Regions from separate parts of the Tardiphaga sp. genome, predicted to be linked through region 3. Evidence: predicted binding sites of a transcription regulator. Region 3 holds the regulator's gene; each other region holds the start of a gene.
What was found. Region 3 encodes PhoB, which activates phosphate uptake and scavenging genes when phosphate is short. Its sites were predicted from a motif close to TGTCATNNANCTGTCAT; they were not measured.

Region 1 (7,228 bases), on a different contig from region 3:
GCGGGCCGCGAGCGTGTCCGGTGTATCGTCGTCGGAGACCGGCACGGCACCCTGCATCACGATCGGGCCGGCATCGGTTTCCGGAATCACGAAATGCACCGTGGCGCCGGAAATCTTCACGCCTGCGCGCAGGGCCTGGCCATGCGGATCTAGGCCGGGGAAGGACGGCAGCAGTGACGGGTGGATGTTCAGCATCCGGCCGTACCAGCGCCGAACGAATTCCGCCGTGAACAGGCGCATGAAGCCGCCAAGGCAAATCAGCTCGATCTGGTGGTCGTCGAGGGCGGCCTGCAGCAGCTTCTCGAAGCCGGCGCGGTCCTTGCCGAATGGCTTGCTCTCGATCACCAGCGTCTTGACGCCGTTGGCTTGCGCGGTGGCGAGGCCCGGCGCGTCGGCCTTGTTGGAAATTACGAGGGCGATTTCGGCGGGGAAGCTTTCGGCTGCGGCCGCCTCGATCAGCGCGGTCATGTTCGACCCGCGTCCGGAAATCAGGATGGCGACGCGACGCATCACGGCCTCACAGTTCGAGTTCGAGATGCCCATCATAGACGACGCGCTCGTCGCCTGTGGCCTCTATGACGTCGCCGAGCAACGACACGGTTTCGCCGCCCTGGCGCAGGACGTCCATCACCTCCTGCACGGCCTCGCGTTTGACGATGGCGATCATGCCGACGCCGCAGTTGAAGGTGCGCAGCAGTTCGAGTTCGGCGATGTCGCCTTCGGCAGCCAGCCACTTGAACACCGGCAGAACGGTGAGGGCGGGCAGGTCGATGCGAACGCCGAGGTTCTTCGGCAGCACGCGCGGGATGTTGTCGGTGAAGCCGCCGCCGGTGATATGGGCGAGGCCCTTCACGGCACCGGTCTCGCGGATCGCGCGCAAGCAGGATTTCACATAGAGCCGGGTCGGGGTCAGCAGCGCACCGCCCAACGTCATCACCGGCGAGAACGGGGCCTTGTCGGCATAGGACAGACCTGTGCGCGCGACGATCTTGCGGACCAGCGAGAAGCCGTTGGAGTGGACGCCGGAGGAGGCCATGCCGATCACGGCATCGCCGGGGGCAATGTCCTTGGTCGGCAGCAGTGTGCCGCGCTCGGCAGCGCCGACCGAGAAGCCGGCGAGGTCGTAGTCGCCGTCCTTGTAGAGACCGGGCATCTCGGCGGTCTCGCCGCCGATGAGGGCACAGCCAGACTCGCGGCAGCCTTCGGCAATGCCGGCAACGATCGAGGCGGCGGCTTCCGGGTCGAGCTTGCCGCAAGCAAAATAGTCGAGGAAGAACAGCGGCTCGGCGCCCTGGACGACGAGATCATTGACCGACATGGCGACGAGGTCGATGCCGATGCCGTTATGGACGCCGGCCTCGATGGCGATCTTCACCTTGGTGCCGACGCCGTCTGTGGCAGCGACGAGAACAGGGTCCTTGAAGCCGGCGGCCTTGAGGTCGAACAGCCCGCCGAAGCCACCGATCTCGGCGTCAGCGCCGGCACGGGCGGTTGCGCGAACCATCGGCTTGATGAGGTCCACCAGACGGTTGCCGGCATCAATATCGACGCCCGCGTCCGCGTAAGTGAGGCCTTTTTTCTTGTCGGTCATGCCGGGTATCCTGGCGAAGCTGCGAAACTGTGTATTTTCGGCTGGTTACGTCGGAATCCCCGCCTGCGCAATGGCTCGTAAACGCTATCCCGATTACTATGTAGCCGGTAAGCCGGTCGGAGCTCCCAAGCTCGGATTGCGAAACAGGCCGGAGCCGGGAAGCGCCGCGTGAGTATCCCCAATTTAATCACCCTCGGGCGCATTCTGCTGGTGCCCGTGATCGTCTGGGCGATTGCGTCGAGCCAGATGGAGGTCGCCTTTGCAATCTTCGTGATTGCCGGGGTCAGCGATGCAATCGATGGTTTTCTTGCCAAGCGCTTCAACATGGCCAGCGAACTCGGTGCGCTGCTTGATCCTTTGGCCGACAAGGCGCTGCTGGTCTCGATCTACGTGTCCCTGGGGATATGGGGGGCAGTTCCGCGCTGGATCGTGATTCTCGTAGTGTCGCGGGATATCATGATCGTCGGCGCCGTCATTGTGTCGTGGTTGTTTGGCAAACCGATGCCGATGAAGCCGCTGATGGTATCGAAGCTCAATACGGTGGCGCAGGTGGCCTTCGCAGCCCTGGTCCTTGCCGCCCTCGGATTTGGTTTCAAATCCTCGCCTTACGATTTGATTTTGATGGGTTTTGTGACCGTCTTGACGTTGCTCTCTGTGTCCTTTTATCTCGTCGAGTGGATGCGACACATGAGCACCATCGAACCCGGCCAAGAGCCCCAGTAACCAGTATTTCGTGACATTCGCCGGCGCAGCCGGCAGGAGTATTTGCGTGGTCGCCCGCGTCCAACCCCGTCAATTGGCGTTCGCGCTGCCCCATGCGGAGAGCCTGTCCCGCGACAACTTCCTTGAGGGCCCGGCCAATGCCGAGGCGCTGGGGTTGATCGACTGTTGGCCCGACTGGCCGAACCGGGTGATGCTGCTAGTGGGCCCCGAGGGCTCCGGCAAGAGCCATCTGGCGGCGATCTGGGCCGAGGAGGCCGGGGCGCGCTCCACCATGGCGCACAGTCTGACTGCCGCGACGGTTCCGGCCGAGCTGGTGACCAACGCGCTGGTGGTGGAGGATCTCAACGCCGGCACTTTCGATGAGCGGGCGATGTTCCATCTGCTGAATCTGGCACGTCAGGACAACGCCTATGTGCTGATCACGGCTCGGGTCGCCCCCGCCGCGATGGAGGTCGAATTGCGCGATCTGCGGTCGCGGCTTCGGGCAATCCCGGTGGTCAATCTGATGCCGCCGGATGACGGGCTGTTTCGGGCGCTAATCGTGAAATTCTGCGCCGACCGCCAGCTCAGCATCGATGAGGGGGTGGTCAGCTATGTCGCCAGCCGCATCGAGCGCACATTCGCCGCCGCCCGCAATACCGTGGAATTGCTGGATAGCGAGGCGCTTCGGCTCGGCCGCCCGGTAACGCGCGCATTGGCCGCGGAACTGCTTCGCGACGCCTGACTTAGCCTTTGAACTCACGAAGCGCGTCAAACCATGCTTGACGGCGAAGCGGGCTGGTTCCTCAATGTCATTGAAGTGTCACGCGATTGACGCAATGTCCGCTGTGATTTGCCGGCACTATAGCGCTGCTTGAACTGGATGGATTGCTGTCTCATGGACTCTGCAGAAGAGATTGTTATTGAAGAGAAAAAGGGTGAAGCGAAACCGGCAGAGGTGGTCGCATCAGGTCCCGAGCGCTTCATCAATCGCGAACTGTCCTGGCTGCACTTCAATCGTCGCGTCCTTGAGGAGTCCGTTAATCCGGGCCATCCGGCGCTAGAGCGGGTCCGCTTCCTGTCGATTTCCGCAAACAACCTTGATGAATTCTTCATGGTCCGTGTCGCCGGCATCAAGGCGCAGGTCCGCGAGGGAATCAGCGAGCGCAGCCCGGACGGCCTGACCCCGGCCGAGCAACTGGTGCTGATCAACAGCGCGGTCTCCAAGCTCGGTAGCGACCAGCAGGCGATCTGGCGCGACCAGCGCGGCATGCTGGCCGATGTCGGAATCGTGCTGCTCGACGGCAAGGAGGTCAGCAAGGCCGACCGGACCTGGATCGAGGATCATTTCCTCCACAATATTTTCCCGCTGCTGACGCCGTTGGCGATCGACCCGGCGCATCCGTTCCCGTTCATCCCCAGCCTCGGCTTCACCATCGCGCTGCATCTGTCGCGGGTGTCCGACGGGAAGACGATGAACGCGCTGATCCGCATGCCCGGCAAGATCGATCGCTTTATCCGCCTGCCGACCCCCGGCAAGGATGGCGCGGTTCGCCTGATCACGCTGGAGCAGGCCACAGGCCTGTTCATCGCGCGGCTGTTTCCGGGTTACACCGTGCAGGGGCAGGGTGCTTTCCGCATCATCCGTGACAGCGAACTTGAAGTCGAAGAAGAGGCCGAGGATCTGGTCCGGCTGTTCGAGACGGCGCTCAAGCGTCGGCGCAGGGGATCGGTGATCCGGCTCGAAATCGAAGCCAGCATGCCGGCCGAACTGCGTGCCTTCGTGCAGCGCGCGCTGGCTACGTCTGACGACGAAATCCTGCTGGTCGATGGCATCCTCGCCATGAACGAGGTCTCGCAGCTCACGCGCCTCGATCGGCCCGATCTGGAATTCGTGCCCTATGTGCCGCGCCACCCGGAACGCGTCCGCGACCATGGCGGTGATATCTTCGCGGCGATCCGCCAGAAGGATCTCATCGTCCATCATCCCTATGAGTCCTTCGACGTCGTCGTGCAGTTCCTGCAGCAGGCCGCGCGCGATCCGGACGTCGTTGCGATCAAGCAGACGCTGTATCGGACCTCCAACAACTCGCCGATCGTGCGCACGCTGGTCGAAGCTGCGGAAGCCGGCAAGTCGGTGACAGCGCTCGTCGAACTGCGTGCGCGGTTCGACGAAGAGGCCAATATCCGCTGGGCGCGCGATCTCGAGCGCGCCGGTGTCCAGGTAGTCTACGGTTTCCTCGAATTGAAGACTCATGCGAAACTGTCGCTTGTGGTGCGCCGCGAGGGCGGCTCGCTCACGACCTATGTCCACACCGGCACCGGCAACTATCATCCGGTCACCGCGCGCATCTACACCGATCTGTCATATTTTACGTCCGACCCGATCATCGGCCGCGATGCCGCTCGCGTGTTCAACTACATCACCGGCTATGCTGAGCCGAGCGACATCGAGAAGATGGCCGTGTCGCCGCTGACCTTGCGTGGACGTATGCTCGAACACATCCGCGGTGAGGCCGCGTTTGCCCGCAACGGCAAGCCCGGTGCGATCTGGCTCAAGATGAATTCGCTGGTCGATCCCGAAATCATCGACGCGCTCTATGAGGCGTCGAATGCCGGCGTATCGGTCGAACTGGTCGTGCGTGGTATTTGCTGTTTGCGACCTGGGGTCCCCGGCCTGTCCGAGAACATTCGCGTCAAGTCAATCATCGGCCGCTTCCTCGAACACGGTCGAATCTACTGCTTCGGCATGGGCTATGGCCTGCCGAGCCCGAAGGCGGCGGTATATATCTCGTCGGCCGACATGATGCCGCGCAATCTGGATCGCCGTGTCGAGGTTCTGTGTCCACTACAGAACCCCACGGTGCATACCCAGGTGCTTGAGCAGATCATGGTGGCCAATTTGAAGGACACGGAACAGAGCTGGCAATTGTTGCCGGATGGATCGTCAACGCGTATGAAGGCAGCGAAGGGCGAGGAACCCTTCAATGTGCACAATTACTTCATGACGAATCCGAGTCTGTCTGGCCGTGGAAAGTCGCTTGAGAAATCATCCCCGCGCCGGCTCACCCGCCGTTCGGAGCGTCACCAATCCTCGTAAGGAACCAGCAGCGTGGTAGCGCGTGTCAATCAACGCGCGACCAGCGTCGCCGTCATCGATATTGGCTCCAACTCGGTGCGTCTCGTTGTCTACGAGACGCTGACGCGAAGCCTTGTCACGCTTTTCAATGAAAAGGCGCTGTGCGGTCTCGGCCGCGAAGTGCAGAGCACCGGGCTGCTGGCCAAGGATGCCGTCGACAAGGCGCTGACGGCCCTTCGGCGCTTCCATGCGCTGTGCAGGGTCATGAAGGTTGGTCGCGTCTATGCGATCGCAACCGCTGCGGCGCGCGATGCGAGCAATGGACCTGCATTCATTGCAGCAGCGGAAAAAATCTGTGGCTGCGAGATCCAGATCATATCGGGGCCACGCGAAGCGAAGCTCTCGGCGCTGGGCGTGATTTCGGGTGTGCACAAACCCGACGGCCTTGTCGGCGATCTCGGGGGCGGTTCGCTCGAATTGATCGATGTCAAAGGCAATGCGGTTCGGCAGGGCGTGACGCTGCCGCTCGGTAGTCTCGCATTGCAGGATGCCTCACAGAAATCACCGAAGAAGGCCGAACGCATCGTCAGGCTGGCGCTGGCTGACGTCGCGCAACTCAAGGCGGGCGTGGGCCGAAATTTCTATGCGGTCGGCGGTACCTGGCGTGCATTGGCGCGGCTGCACATCATCCAGAGCGGCTACCCGCTTCGTGTGATGCATGGCTATTCGATCCCGGCCAATGAGGCGCTCGATTTCGTACGCCGCTTGCGCCGGCTCGCAACAGCCAACATTCTCGCCAATATCGAAGCCATCGCAGAACAGCGCCAGCCGCTGCTGGTCTACGCCGCACTCGTACTTGAATATGTCATTCGCACTGCCAAGCCGAAAACCATCGTGTTCTCGACCTATGGCGTCCGTGAAGGCTTGCTGTACGAAATGCTGCCGCAAGCGCAGCGTATGCAAGACGGTCTGGTCGGCGCCGCGCAGACCATGAACGAGTTGTTGTCGCGTTCGGCGCGCCACGCGCAGGAGCTGAGTGAGTGGAGTGATCGGTTCGTCCGTGTTGCCAAGCTCAAAGAGACCGACGAGGATCGTCGGCTACGCCGGGTGGCATGTCTGTTGTCTGATATCGGCTGGCGCGTCCATCCGGATCATCGCGGCGAGCAGACGCTCAGTCTGATCACTAACGGCAATTTCGGTTCGGTCGATCATCACGGCCGCGCGTTTCTCGCGCTCTGTGTGTACTACCGCTACGCAGGATTCAGCACCGAGAACGAGCCCCCGGAGCTGGTCCGCTCGCTTGTCTCGCCGGCACAGGTTGAACGTGCGCGCTTGCTCGGTGCGCTGTTCAGGGTCGCGCATCTCATTTCGGCGGCGCGGCCGGGCGTGCTGCCCGCCACGCATTTCGCCACCAAGGATCGCAAGATGATGCTCGTCTTCGAGCATCGCATGGTCGATCTCGTCGCCGATCGTGTCGGCAGCCGCTTCAAGCAGCTGGCGCGACTGGTCGGGAAGTCCGGTTCGATCGTCAGGCGATAGCCACCGCCGCTCATTCTGAATGATGCTACTGATTGCAGCGCGGCGCTCCCATCGCCGGTGCGCGTCTGACGAGTTTGAGCGCCCGTGCTGCTTCGCCGAACAATTTGCGGAGCCACCTACGTGCAGGGCGCCGAGTTACTGACTGACGCGATTTTCCAGCGTGCCGATCGCCTCAATCTGACATTTCACCACATCACCGGCCTTGAGCGGCTGCGGTGGCGTCATGGCGTAGCCGACGCCAGAGGGCGTACCGGTCGCAATGACGTCGCCAGGCTCCAGGGTCATGCCAAGGGAGAGATCGTGGATGATCCGCGCGA
Region 2 (7,228 bases), on a different contig from region 3:
GCTCAGATGCAGCAGCTTCACGATCCACCAGGTCGCGGCGGCGACAATCGCCGCGGCCGGGATCGTGATGACCCAGGCATAGACGATCGAACTCGCCACATTCCAGCGTACCGCTGACACCCGACGCGCCGCGCCGACGCCGACGATGGCGCCGGTGATCGTATGCGTCGTCGACACCGGCACGCCCAGGAACGTCGCGGCGAACAACGTCGCCGCGCCGCCGGTCTCGGCGCAGAAGCCCTGCATCGGCGTCAGCTTGGTGATGCGCAGGCCCATGGTCCGGACGATGCGCCAGCCGCCCATCAGCGTGCCCAGCGCCATCGCCGCCTGACATGACAGCACCACCCAGAACGGTACCGAGAACTCGGTGCCGAGATGGCCCTGCGAATATAAAAGCACCGCGATGATGCCCATGGTCTTCTGCGCGTCGTTGCCGCCATGCCCCAGCGAGTAAAGCGAGGCCGAAACGAATTGCAGGATGCGGAACGCGCGGTCCACGGCGAACGGCGTCGAGCGCACCGAAGCCCATGACACGATAGCCACCAGCACCAGCGCCAGCAGGAACCCCACGAGCGGCGACAGCACGATGGCGAGCAACGCCTTGGTCAACCCGCTCCACAGCGCGGCGGACAGTCCCGCTTTCGCGACGCCCGCCCCCAGCAAACCGCCGATCAGCGCATGCGACGAACTCGAGGGAATGCCGAGCCCCCAGGTGATCACGTTCCAGACGATGGCGCCCATCAGGGCCGCGAAGATCACCGCGGGATCGATGACGCTGGGCTCGATGATCCCGGTGCCGATGGTGTTGGCGACATGCAGGCCGAACACCAGAAAAGCGATGAAGTTGAAGAACGCCGCCCACAGCACCGCATATTGCGGCCGCAGCACGCGGGTCGAGACGATCGTCGCGATCGAATTGGCAGCGTCATGCAGGCCGTTGAGAAAGTCGAACAGCAGTGCGATGGCGATGAGGCCGATCAGCACCGGAAAGGCGAGCGTGGCGTCCACCTGATAGCCCTGCCCTATACTTGTTCGATAACGATGCTGTTGATCTCGTTCGCAACGTCGTCGAAGCGGTCGGCCACCTTTTCAAGGTGCTTGTAGATCTCGGCGCCGACCACGAAATCCATGGCGTTGGCATCGCGGTGCTTGAGATAGAGCTCCTTGAGACCGATATCGTGCAGATCGTCGACGCGGCCCTCGAGCTTGCCGACCTCCTCGGTGATCGCGGTAAGCAGGCCGACATTGTCGCCGATGGCGCTCATCAGCGGCACGGCGCGGCCCACAAGGTTGGCGCATTCCACCAGGAGGATGCCGATCTCGCGCATCGGCGGCTCGAACTGGCGCACCTCGAACAGCATCACAGCCTTCGCCGTCTGCTGCATCTGGTCGATGGAGTCGTCCATCGCGGTGATGAGGTTCTTGATGTCGACGCGGTCGAACGGCGTGATGAAGGTGCGGCGGACGGCGGTCAGCACCTCGCGGGTGATGGCGTCAGCGTCATTCTCGAACTGGTTGACGCGCTGGCAATAGACCGGCGTCTCATCGCCGCCTTCCATCATCCCCGCCAGCGCTTCCGCGCCATGCACCACCGTCACGGAGTGACGGGCGAACAGGTCGAAAAACCTCTCCTCCCGGGGCAGAAAGGAGCGGAACCAGCGCAGCATAGGATCATCCAGGTCTTCGGGAAAACGCAGGGACCGGACCCGGCTCGCGGCTCCCGTCACACGGACGTCATAAAGCATTTCCGGCCAAGGCGAGCAATCGCACACCTTCTAGACCCGGTCATCCACCGCTTTATGACAGCCTGCTTTTCCTGAGGCAGTGCCCGGATTTAGAGCGAATGATTGAATTCACAGGCGATTTCGCCGTTCGTGCTGCGCCCCGTCGGGCGCGCCGTCGATATAGCCCTCATGGAGGTCGACGCGCGATGCGAGCGGACCCAGCGTGCGCCCGGCCAGTCCCAGCATCTCGGCCGATGGATCGACGCCGCAAAAGCGCCATCCGGACTGTGTCTCGGCGAATGCCTTCAGCTCCAGCCCGCCGCCCGCGCCAAGCACGAGCACATGGGCATCATCCGGTGCCCGTTCCGCGAGGAGAATACCCGCCATCTGCAGCAGGCCGAGGAAGCCCGGCACCTGCCGCACCGGGCCTTCTGCATAGCGTGCCACTGCCTCCGGATCGGAGAAGTATGACAATGGTGAACTACAGCGACCGCTTGAAGTAATGCGCGATTTCGCCGATGACGCCGCGGCGGAAGGTCAGCACGCAGACCACGAAGATCACGCCCTGGATCACCGTCACCCACTGGCCGAAGCCGGCGAGATATTGCTGCATGGCGATGATGACGAAGGCGCCAACCACCGGCCCGAACAGCGTGCCGAGGCCGCCGACCAGCGTGATCAGCACGATCTCGCCGGACATGGTCCAGTGCACGTCGGTGAGCGAGGCGTTCTGCGCCACAAACACCTTCAGCGAGCCCGCGAAGCCTGCCAGCGTACCCGACAGGATATAGGCCAGCAGCTTGTACTGGTCGGTCTTGTAGCCCAGCGACACCGCACGCGGCTCGTTCTCGCGAATCGCCTTCAGCACCTCGCCGAATGGAGAGTTGATGGCGCGATAGATGATCAGGAAGCCCAGCGTGAAGCCGGCCAGGATCACGTAATACAGCGTGATCGGCTTCGAGAGATTGAACAGGCCGAACAGCGTGCCCTGCGGAATGCCCTGGATGCCGTCTTCACCGTGGGTGAACGGCGTCTGCAGATAGACGAAGAACAGCAGCTGCGACAGCGCCAGCGTGATCATGGCGAAGTAGATGCCCTGACGGCGGATGGCGATGAGGCCCGTGACGACTGACAGCGCGGCGGCCGCGACGACACCGACGACGATGCCGAGCTCGGGCGCCAGGCCCCACACTTTCAGGGCATGCGCGGTGCAGTAGCCGGCGGTGCCGAGGAACATCGCGTGGCCGAAGGACAACAGACCGCCATAGCCGATCAGGAGATTGAACGCGCAGGCGAGCAGCGCAAAGCACAGCGCCTGCATCACGAAGAACGGATAGACGCCGGTGAGCGGCACGACCAGCAACAGCGCGGTCATGATCGCAAAGGCGACCATCTCGTCCCTGACGGTGCGGCGGGGTGCGGGAATCGCGTTTTCGGTGATCGTTGTCATATCAGGCAGCCCGTCCCGTCAGTCCGGATGGTTTCACAAGGAGCACCAGCACCATCAGCACGAAAACGACGGTATTGGAGGCCTCGGGGTAAAAATACTTGGTGAGACCCTCGATGATGCCGAGGGTGAAACCGGTGATGATGGATCCCATGATCGAGCCCATGCCGCCGATCACGACGACGGCGAACACGACGATGATCAGGTCCGCGCCCATCAGCGGGCGCACCTGGTTGATCGGCGCCGACAGCACGCCGGCGAGCGCGGCCAGGCCGACGCCGAGGCCATAGGTCAGCGTGATCATCAGCGGCACGTTGATGCCGAAGGCACGGACCAGCGTCGGATTTTCGGTGGCGGCGCGCAAATAGGCGCCGAGCCGCGTGCGCTCGATCAGGAACCAGGTTGCGATACAGACCACCAGCGAGAAGATGACGACCCAGCCGCGATAGATCGGCAGGAACATGAAGCCGAGATTCATGCCGCCCTTGAGCTGATCAGGGATGGCATAAGGCAGACCCGACGAGCCGAAATAGTTCTGGAACACGCCCTGGATGATCAGCGCCAGACCGAAGGTCAGCAGCAGGCCGTAGAGATGGTCGAGATTGGCAATCCATTTCAGCATGGTGCGTTCCATCACCATGCCGAACAGGCCGACCGCCAGCGGCGCCAGGATCAGCGCCGGCCAGTAGCCGATGCCGGCCAGATTGAGCAGGAAGTATGCCGCGAAGGCGCCCATCATATAGACGGCGCCATGGGCGAAATTGATGATGTTCAGCATGCCGAAGATCACGGCGAGGCCGAGACTTAACAGCGCATAGAACGAGCCGTTGATGAGTCCGACCAGCAATTGCGCAGACAGGGCCTGTAGATTGATCGACATGTTGTTCTCAACTCTTATCGCAGGAAAGTATTGGCCCGGCAGCGTGACGCCGCCGGGCCAACGATCTTATTTCTTCAGCAGCGCACAGGTGCTCTTCTCGATCGGTGTAAAGGCCTGATCGGCTGGCACTGTACCGGCAAGCTTGTAGAAATCCCACGGCGCCTTCGATTCCGACGGCTTTTTCACTTCGAACAGATAGCCCGGGTGAATCTTGCGGCCATTGGCTTCGATCTTGCCCTGCCCGAACAGCGGATCGTCGGTCGGCAATTCCTTCATCTTGGCAACAACCTTGGCGCCGTCATGCGGATTGCCGCCGAGCGCTTCCAGCGCCTTGAAGTAATGGATCAGGCCGGCATACACGCCCGCCTGCACCATCGACGGCGGAGCGCCGTTCTTCATGCGCGCCGCGAATTTCTTGGAGAAGTCGCGGGTCTTGTCGTTGAGGTCCCAGTAGAAGGTCTCGGTGAAACTGAGGCCCTGCGCGGTTTCGAGACCTATCGCCTTGACGTCCGTGATGAACAGCAGCAATGCCGCGAGCTTCTGACCGCCTTTGGCGATCCCGAATTCAGCCGCCTGTTTGATCGAGTTGGTGGTGTCGCCGCCGGCATTGGCCAGACCGATGACCTTCGCCTTCGACGACTGCGCCTGCAGCAGGAAGGAGGAGAAGTCCGCGGTGTTGAGCGGATGCTTGACGCCCCCGACCACCTTGCCGCCCGAGGATTTGACGACTTCCGAGGTATCGCGCTCAAGCGCGGCACCAAAGGCGTAGTCGGCGGTCAGGAAGAACCAGCTGTCGCCGCCGGCCTTCACCATCGCCTGCCCGGTCGAATGCGCGAGCATGTAGGTGTCATAGGTCCAGTGCACGGTATTCGGCGAACACTGTGCATTGGTGAGATCCGACGTCGCGGCACCCGAATTGATGTAGACGCCGTTCTTCTCCTTGACGATGTTGTTCACCGCCAGCGCCACGCCGGAATTCGGCACGTCGACGATGGTGTCGACCTTGTCGACGTCGAACCACTGCCGCGCGATGTTGGAGCCGATGTCCGGCTTGTTCTGGTGATCGCCGGAGATGATGTCGATCTTCCAGCCCTTGGCCATCAGACCGGAGTCCTCCGCCGCCATCTGCGCAGCCAGGGTCGAGCCCGGGCCGCCGAGATCGGCATAGAGACCGGACTGATCGCTGAGTGCGCCGATCTTGACGGTCTTGTCCTGGGCCATGGCGATGCCAGCCATGGCCAGCGAAAGCGCCGTGCCGAGAAGTGCAGTAGAGATCGTATTTCTCATGACTTCCTCACAATAGACAATTCAACAACATGAAAAGGCGCGAAGGTTTACTTACTTCTTCAGGAGCGGACAGCTGCTCTTGTCGAGTGGCGTAAAGGCTTGGTCGGCGGGAATGGTTGCCACCAGCTTGTAGTAATCCCAAGGTCCTTTCGACTCTTCGGGCTTCTTGACCTCGAACAGATAGGCCGGGTGCAGCTTGCGGCCGTTCGGCTGGATCGTCCCCTTGCCGAAGATGATGTCGTCGGTCGGGGTCGCCTTCATCTTGTCGACGATCTTGAGGCCATCATGCGAATTTCCGCCCATGGCATCGAGCGTCTTGAAGTAGTGGATCAATGACGAATAGACGCCGGCATGCACGGTGGTCGGCATGCTCTTGTTCTTCATGCGCTCCTGAAACCGCTTGGAGAACGCACGGGTGCCGTCGTTGAGATCCCAGTAGAAGGTCTCGGTAAAGTTCAGGCCCTGCGCCACCGGCAGGCCGAGCGCGTGGATATCCGAGACGAACATCAGCAGGCCCGCGAGTTTCTGGCCACCTTTGACGATGCCGAATTCCGACGCCTGCTTGATCGCGTTGATGGTGTCACCGCCGGCATTTGCCAGACCGATGACCTTGGCCTTCGACGCCTGGGCCTGCAGCAGGAACGACGAGAAGTCCGGCGTATTCAGTGGCGGACGCACGCTGCCGATCACCTTGCCGCCGATCGCGGTCACGGCATTGGTGGTGTCACGCTCCAACGCGGTGCCGAAAGCATAGTCTGCCGTGAGGAAGAACCAGGTATTGCCGCCAGCCTTGGTCAGCGCTGTGCCGGTGCCGTTGGCGAGCTGATAGGTGTCATAGGCCCAGTGAATGGTGTTGGGTGAGCACTGCGCGTTGGAGAGATCGGACGTGCCGGAGCCGGAATTCAGATAAACGCCGTTCTTCTCCTTGACGACGTTGTTGACAGCGAGGCCGACGGAAGAGGTCGGGACGTCAACAATCACATCGACCTTGTCGCGGTCGAACCACTGGCGCGCGATATTGACGCCGACATCCGGCTTGTTCTGGTGATCGCCGGTGACGACCTCGATCTTCCATCCCTTGGCGGCCAGGCCGGAATCCTCGACGGCCATCTGCGCGGCCAGCGTCGACCCGACACCGGTGACGTCGGCATAGAGGCCCGACTGGTCGTTCAGCACGCCGATCTTGGCGGTCTTGTCCTGGGCGAACGCAAGAGAGCTTGCGCTCATCATCAGCGCGAAACCCAGCAGCGACGTCGAAACGGCTTTCTTCATTCTGTGCTTCCCTACCCGCATTGATGGTTGTGTCTATCGTCGGACCGTTGGCTCGGTCCGTTATTCGATAATTAGACGCCGAGATACGTATGAAGCTTGTCCATGTTCGCCGAGAGCTCGGAATTGGCGAAACCATCGATGATCTTGCCGTGTTCGACGATGTAGTAGCGATCCGCCACCGTGGCCGCGAAACGGAAGTTCTGTTCGACCAGAAGGATGGTGAAGCCTTCCGACTTCAGCCGCGCGATGGTGTGGCCGATCTGCTGGATGATGACCGGCGCCAGACCCTCGGTCGGCTCGTCCAGCATCAGGAAGCGCGCACCCGTGCGCAGGATACGGCCGATCGCCAGCATCTGCTGCTCGCCGCCGGAGAGCTTGGTGCCTTGGCTGTTGAGACGCTCTTTCAGGTTCGGAAACAGCTCGAAGATCTGATCCAGCGACAACCCGCCCGGCCGGATCGTCGGCGGCAGCATCAGGTTCTCTTTGACGTCGAGGCTGGAAAAGATGCCACGTTCTTCCGGGCAGAATGCGATGCCCTGCTTCGCGATCTTATCCGACGAGGTCTTGATGATCTCGCTGCCTTCGAATTTTATCGAGCCAGTGCGCTTGCCGATGATG
Region 3 (7,228 bases):
CCCATGCCGGTCTGCACTTCGTCGAAGATCAGCAGGATGCCGTTCTTGTCGCAGAGTTCGCGCAGCGCGCCGAAGAACGCGTTGCTCGGCGCACGCACGCCGCCCTCGCCCTGCAGCGGCTCGATAAGAATGCCGGCGGTGTTCGGACCGATCGCCTTCTTCACCGCTTCGATATCGCCAAGCGGCACCTGGTCGAAACCGTCGAGCGGCGCACCATAGCCTTCGAGATATTTGGCGGCGCCAGTCGCAGCCAGCGTGCCAAGCGTCCGGCCATGGAACGCGCCTTCAAAGGTGATGATGCGGGTGCGCTCGGGATGGCCCTTGGAGAAATGATAGTGCCGGGTCACCTTGATCGCGCATTCCATCGCTTCCGCGCCCGAATTGGCGAAGAACACGAAGTCGGCAAAGCTTTGTTCGCACAGCCTGGCGGCGAGGCGTTCACCGTCCGGGCTCTTGAACAGGTTCGACATGTGCCAGAGCTTGGTGGCCTGCTCCTGCAACGCGGCAACCATATGCGGATGGGCATGACCGAGAGCGTTGACAGCAACGCCGCTGGTAAAATCGAGATAGCGCTCGCCATCGGTTCCAATCAGCCAGGCGCCTTCACCGCGCTCGAAAGCGACATCCGCACGCGCGAAAACAGGCAGCAAGTGAGCCTGAGAGAGGGGCGAGGACGTTGCGTTGTTGGTCATAACCGATCCGATCGAAAAGACTGCGTCCGCGTCGATGACAACTGTGCGAAATCGAACAACGGACCCTAGAAACGAAACGTGCCGCCCTTCTCGGGCGGCACGTGGGCATTATTCTAGGTGTGCTGCGAGGACTGTCAACCGCGCACTGCGGCTTTCGAGTCACACGGAGTCGCAGAAAAAGCCGATTTTGCTGCTTTGTTTGCAGAAGCATGTGGACGCGGCATGCCCGACTCTTGCGCGTGAGTCACGGCATATTGTAGCTTTTGCCTCGTCGGATACGACATCTCGTGCGGCGGTAGATCCTTTTGACACATCCAGTGCGGCGTAAAAGCCGGACGCGAAATTCGCGCCCGGTGAGCGCTAAAGGATTCTGACCGCAGGGATTTTTGAAGTCTCAACTCGCAGCGCTGCCCGGTCAGGCTGGCGCTCACGAAGGGAAAATGGCGATGACGGTAATGACATGGACCGACGATCGCGTCGAACAGTTGAAGAAACTCTGGGAAGGCGGCCTCTCCGCCAGCCAGATTGCTGCGGAACTCGGTAACGTGACCCGCAACGCTGTCATCGGCAAGGTTCACCGCCTCGGCCTGTCCGGCCGCGCCAAGAGCCCCTCCTCGGCAGCTCCGCGGCAGCGCAAGGCGCGCCCGGCACAGCAGATGGTGCGTGTCGCCCGCCCGATGGCCCGCGGCAACACGGCATTGGCCCATAATTACGAAGTCGAGGCCGAGCCCGACCCGATCGCCTATGACAATATCGTGCCGATCAGCCAGCGCCTGTCGCTGGTCGAACTCAACGAAGCCACCTGCCATTGGCCGATCGGCGATCCGTCGAGCCCCGAATTCTACTTCTGCGGCGGCAAGGCGCTGGCCGGCGCTCCCTATTGCGCACATCACTCGCGCATCGCCTATCAGCCGGCCAGTGACCGCCGTCGCGCCGTGCCGAAGCCGACGCGCTGAACCGGACGTATCAAGCCAAATGAAAATGCCCGGCAGCGATGCCGGGCATTTTTCGTTGGCACTTGCTTGCCTCACCCCGCCTAGCGAAGCCTCGCTTCGCCGGGCGGGGAGAAGGAAGAGAGACCTACTCCGCCGCCTTGTCGAAGCGGTCATCCAGTGCGTAGCCGGCACCGCGCACGGTTCGGATCGGATCCGGCTCACCGGCGGGATTGAGCAGCTTGCGCAGGCGACCGATATGCACGTCGACAGTGCGCTCATCGATATAGATGTCACGGCCCCAGACGCTGTCGAGCAACTGCTCTCGGCTGAATACGCGACCCGGATGTTCCAGGAAGAACTCCAGCAGGCGATATTCGGTCGGACCGAGATCGATCGGACGGCTGGACCGCACGACGCGGCGCTTGTCGCGGTCGAGTTCGATATCGCCGAAAGCGAGCACGGTGGCGAGACGCTCCGGCGCGGCACGCCGCAGCAGACCCTTCACACGCGCCAGGAGTTCCGGCACCGAGAATGGCTTGACGATGTAGTCGTCGGCACCGGTGGCAAGACCGCGAACACGCTCGCTCTCCTCGCCACGCGCCGTCAGCATGATGATCGGCAGTGCCTTGGTTTCGGGCCGCGCACGCAAGCGGCGGCACAGTTCGATGCCGGACAGACCCGGCAGCATCCAGTCGAGCACCACGAGATCCGGTACACGCTCCTTCAAGCGGGTGTCGGCATCGTCGCCGCGAGCTACGGTTTCAACGTCGTAGCCCTCGGCATCGAGGTTGTAGCGCAGGAGCGTCGTGAGTGCTTCCTCGTCTTCAACCACTAAAATGCGCGCGTTCATTGCCATATTGATCAATACCCTCAGTGACGTCCGACAAGCCTCAGATCATGAACCCGGCGGAAGACCGGCTTCCCCTTTTCCGGATCATGCGTCAGGCCGTCGGCGTATTCGCGAAGTTGGTCATGTCGCCCTTCGGGCGCTTGTCGACCATCTGCTGACCCTCGATCATGTAGAACACGGTTTCCGCGATATTGGTGGCGTGGTCACCGATCCGCTCGATGTTCTTGGCGCAGAACATCAGGTGGATACAGAACGAGATGTTGCGCGGATCTTCCATCATGTAAGTGAGGAGTTCGCGGAACAGCGAGGTGCAGATGGCGTCGATTTCCTCGTCGCCCTTCCACACCGTCATGGCTGCCGGCAGATCGTGCGCGGCATAGGCGTCGAGCACCGACTTGACCTGGGTGGTCACGAGGTCGGTCATGTGCTCGAGACCGCGGATCAGCTTCAGCGGGTGGAAGTCGCTGTCGAGTGCATTGACGCGCTTGCCGATGTTCTTGGAGAGATCGCCGATCCGCTCCAGATCGGTGGCGACGCGCAGCGCGCCGACGATCTCGCGCAGGTCGACAGCCATGGGCTGGCGCTTGGCGATGGTCAGCACGGCACGTTCCTCGATCGTGCGCTGCAACTGGTCGATCTCGGCATCGGCGGCGACGACGCGGGCGCCGAGTGCGACGTCCCGGCGGATCAGCGCATCGACGGATTCGACGATCTGCCGTTCAGCGAGGCCGCCCATCTCGGCAACGAGACGGGTCAGCTCCTGCAGATCGTCGTCGAATGCCTTGGTGGTGTGTTCAAAAGCCATCTCTAAATCCTCCCGCGAACATGTCGCGTCAGCCGAAGCGGCCGGTGATGTAATCCTGGGTACGGCGATCGGTCGGCGACGTGAAGATCTTGTTGGTCTGATCGAACTCGATCAGTTCGCCGAGATACATGAAGGCCGTGGTATCGGAGACGCGGGCGGCTTGCTGCATGTTATGGGTCACGATCGCGATCGTGTACTGATCCTTCAACTCGTCGATCAGCTCCTCGATCTTCGCGGTCGAGATGGGATCCAGCGCCGAGCACGGCTCGTCGAACAGGATCACTTCCGGCCGAACCGCGATGGTGCGCGCGATGCACAGACGCTGTTGCTGACCACCCGACAGGCTGAGGCCCGACGCGTTGAGCTTGTCCTTGACTTCGTTCCAGAGCGCACCGCCACGAAGCGCCTTCTCGACGCGGATGTCCATCTCCGACTTGGAGATCTTTTCATAGAGGCGGATACCGAAGGCGATGTTTTCGTAAATCGTCATCGGGAACGGGGTCGGCTTCTGAAATACCATGCCGACGCGGGCACGCAGCAGGTTGAGGTCGAGCTTCGGATCCAGAATGTTCTGGTTATCGAGCATGAGCTGACCTTCGGCGCGCTGGCCGGGATACAGATCATACATGCGGTTGAAAATGCGCAGCAGCGTGGACTTGCCGCAGCCCGACGGGCCGATGAACGCGGTCACGCGGTTCGCCATCAGCGTCAGGTTGATCTTCTTCAGGGCATGGTGTTCGCCGTAATAGAAGTTCAGGTCGCGCACGGTGACCTTGGGACGGGTCTCGCCCTGCAGGACCGGCGGCGGCATCGAGACGGAGGGAACGCCAGACGACACAGAAAGCTCACTCATTTTGCTGTCCTCTCGGCGCCGAGAATGCGTGCGCCAATGTTAAGGGCAAGTACGGTCAAGGTGATGATCAGGGCACCGCTCCAGGCGAGCTGCTTCCAATATTCGTAGGGGCTCTGCACGAAGTTGTTGATGGTCACCGGCAGGTTGGCCATCGTCTTGGTGAGATCGAGGCTGAAGAACTGGTTGCTCAGCGCGGTGAACAGCAGCGGCGCCGTTTCACCGGCGACCCGCGCCGTCGCCAGCAGCACGCCGGTGATCAGACCGGCCCGGGCTGCACGATAGGCGATCCGCTTGATGACCAGGGAGCGCGGCAGGCCGAGCGCCGATGCCGCTTCACGCAGCGGGTTGGGTACGAGGCCGAGCATGTCTTCGGTGGTACGGACCACGACAGGGATGACGATCACGGCGAGGGCCAGCGAACCGGCGAGAGCCGAGAAGCCACCCATCGGAACCACCACCGCGCCATAGACGAAAAGGCCGATGATGATGGACGGGGCCGACAACAACACGTCGTTGATGAAGCGGATCACCGAGGTCAGCTTGTCGTGCTTGCCATATTCAGCGAGGTAGGTGCCAGCAAACAGGCCGAGCGGCGCTCCGATGCCGACGCCGATCACAGTCATGATGACCGAACCGACGATGGCATTGAGCAGGCCGCCTTCCATGGAGCCGGGCGGCGGCGTGTTCTGGGTGAAGATCTGCAGGCTGATGCCGGCGAGACCGTTATAGAACAGCGTGAACAGGATCAGCGCGAGCCAGGTGACGCCGAACAGGGCGGCACCCATGCAGAGGCCGCGGACAATCGTGTCGTTGCGACGGCGGGATGCGTAAATCGGGTTCATGACTTAGTTCCCCGCCTTCTTTTCAAGCCGCATCAGCATCAGACGCGCGGCCGAAAGCACCATGAAGGTGAGCACGAACAGCAGCAGGCCGAGCAGGATGAGGCCGGACTGATGCAACCCGTCGCTCTCCGCGAATTCCGAGGCGATCGCCGCCGAGATCGTGGTGCCTGGACCGAACAGTGAACCGGTGATGCGGAACGAGTTGCCGATGATGAAGGTCACCGCCATCGTCTCACCGAGTGCGCGGCCGAGCGCCAGCATGATGCCGCCGATCACACCAACGCGGGTGTAGGGGATGACGACGTTCCGAACGACTTCCCAGGTGGTGCAGCCGACGCCGTAGGCCGCTTCCTTGAGCACCGGTGGCACCGTCTTGAACACATCGACCGAGATCGAGGTGATGAAGGGCAGCACCATGATGGCGAGGATCAGCGCGGCGTTGAACAGCGAGAGATAGGACGGCGGACCGGCGAAAATGGTGCCGAGCACAGGCACGCCTTCGAAGGTCGAGATCAGGAACGGCTGGAAATGGTTGGCCAGGAACGGGCCGAGCACGAAGAAGCCCCACATGCCGTAGATGATCGACGGAATGCCCGCGAGCAGTTCGACCGCCATGCCGATGGGACGACGCAGCCATTGCGGGCACAGTTCGGTGAGGAAGATCGCGATGCCGAGACCGACCGGAATCGCGATCGCCATGGCAATTACCGACGTGATCAGGGTGCCGTAGATCGGGCCCAGCGCACCAAGGACCGGCGGATCAGCCGACGGAGCCCAGCGCTGCGTGGTCAGGAACGAGAAGCCGAATTCGTGGAGCGCTGGCCATGCGCCGGCGATGAGCGAGAGGATGATGCCGCCGAGAATGAACAGAACGGACAGCGCCGAGATGCGCGTGATCCAATAGAACGCCTGATCTCCGGCCTTGAAGGCGCTCAGCGCCTTTGCGCGGTCATAAGGTCCAGTGGCGTCCATCGGTGAGCTCTGTACGGCCATGTCTGCCACGCCAGTCCCCTGTATTGTTATATTACCCAAAACGCACTGCCCTGGATGGGCCTGTCAGGGCGCGAAGTCCGAACAGCGAAGAGAAATCCAGCTCGGTAAAAAAATAGGCGGAGGAGAGATGCCCCTCTCCTCCGCCCGTACCAGATCAGCTCTTGATGTCAGCCGACCAGGTCTTTTCGATCAGCTTGACGACGGGTTCCGGCATCGGAATGTAGTCGAGCTCTTCAGCCATCTTGGCGCCCTTTTCGAACGACCACTTGAAGAACTTCACGGCTTCAGCCGATGCAGCCTTATCGACCGGGGTCTTGTGCATCAGGATGAAGGTCGCGGCAGTGATCGGCCAGGAAGCGTCGCCCGGCTGGTCGGTGAGGATCACGTAGTAGCCGGGAGCCTTGGCCCAATCGGCGTTCGACGCAGCGGCCTGGAAGGCTGCAACGGTCGGCTGCACGGTCTTGCCGGCCTTATTGATCATGCCGGTATAGGTCAGCTTGTTCTGCTTGGCGTAAGCATATTCCACGTAACCGATGGCATTCTTGGTCTGGCCGACGTTGCCAGCAACGCCTTCGTTGCCCTTGGCGCCAACGCCAACCGGCCACTCGACGGCGGTACCGGTGCCGACCTTGGTCTTCCACTCAGCCGAAGCCTTCGACAGATAGTCGGTGAAGTTGAAGGTGGTGCCCGAACCGTCCGAACGACGAACAACGGTGATGGCGGCCGACGGCAGCTTCAGCTTCGGGTTCAGCTTGGCGATGGCAGCGTCGTCCCACTTGGTGACTTTGCCGAGATAGATGTCGCCGAGCACTTCGCCGGAGAGAACCAGCTCGCCCGATGCGATGCCTTCGAGATTCACGACAGGAACGATCGCGCCCATCACCATCGGCCACTGAACCAGGCCGTCTTTCTCGAGCTGCTCAGCCTTGAGCGGCGCGTCGGTGGCGCCGAAGGTCACGGTCTTGGCCTGGATCTGCTTGATGCCAGCGCCCGAACCGATGGACTGGTAGTTGAGACCATTGCCGGTCTCTTTCTTGTAGGCGTCGGCCCACTTCGAATAGACCGGGAACGGGAAGGTCGCTCCAGCGCCCGTGATGTCGGCGGCAAATGCCGAGGTCGAGGCGGCCACCAGGCCGGCGACGACGATCGTTTTCAGGAATTTCATGGTTATCTCCATCTGGTGAGCGATAACGCCGAATGCGCCAAGTGGTGCTCACGCCGCCCGTTTAGGGGTGGTCGATTGTGCTTTTATGATAGT

Region 1: ACEK02_RS06585 (RNA degradosome polyphosphate kinase) is a predicted target of PhoB. The motif match lies at 3,104-3,120, and genes of this name have one in related genera.
Region 2: ACEK02_RS29900 (DUF47 domain-containing protein) is a predicted target of PhoB. The motif match lies at 1,722-1,738, and genes of this name have one in related genera.

Annotation. Positions count from the first base shown of each region.
Region 1 is NZ_JBGMOE010000044.1:109,946-117,173, reverse strand. Features, by position in the region: gene purN (phosphoribosylglycinamide formyltransferase) at 1-513, opposite strand, end outside; gene purM (phosphoribosylformylglycinamidine cyclo-ligase) at 518-1,591, opposite strand; gene ACEK02_RS06595 (CDP-alcohol phosphatidyltransferase family protein) at 1,760-2,314, shown strand; gene ACEK02_RS06590 (chromosomal replication initiator DnaA) at 2,361-3,038, shown strand; gene ACEK02_RS06585 (RNA degradosome polyphosphate kinase) at 3,192-5,393, shown strand; gene ppx (exopolyphosphatase) at 5,406-6,911, shown strand; gene ACEK02_RS06575 (fumarylacetoacetate hydrolase family protein) at 7,047-7,228, opposite strand, start outside.
Region 2 is NZ_JBGMOE010000218.1:801-8,028, forward strand. Features, by position in the region: gene ACEK02_RS29895 (anion permease) at 1-1,008, opposite strand, end outside; gene ACEK02_RS29900 (DUF47 domain-containing protein) at 1,023-1,667, opposite strand; partial or broken gene ACEK02_RS29905 (methyltransferase) at 1,884-2,198, opposite strand; gene ACEK02_RS29910 (branched-chain amino acid ABC transporter permease) at 2,206-3,174, opposite strand; gene ACEK02_RS29915 (branched-chain amino acid ABC transporter permease) at 3,176-4,051, opposite strand; gene ACEK02_RS29920 (ABC transporter substrate-binding protein) at 4,118-5,338, opposite strand; gene ACEK02_RS29925 (ABC transporter substrate-binding protein) at 5,390-6,610, opposite strand; gene ACEK02_RS29930 (ABC transporter ATP-binding protein) at 6,682-7,228, opposite strand, start outside.
Region 3 is NZ_JBGMOE010000090.1:76,348-83,575, reverse strand. Features, by position in the region: gene ACEK02_RS13965 (aspartate aminotransferase family protein) at 1-692, opposite strand, end outside; gene ACEK02_RS13960 (GcrA family cell cycle regulator) at 1,139-1,648, shown strand; gene phoB (phosphate regulon transcriptional regulator PhoB) at 1,773-2,477, opposite strand; gene phoU (phosphate signaling complex protein PhoU) at 2,569-3,282, opposite strand; gene pstB (phosphate ABC transporter ATP-binding protein PstB) at 3,311-4,135, opposite strand; gene pstA (phosphate ABC transporter permease PstA) at 4,132-4,977, opposite strand; gene pstC (phosphate ABC transporter permease subunit PstC) at 4,981-5,979, opposite strand; gene pstS (phosphate ABC transporter substrate-binding protein PstS) at 6,125-7,135, opposite strand.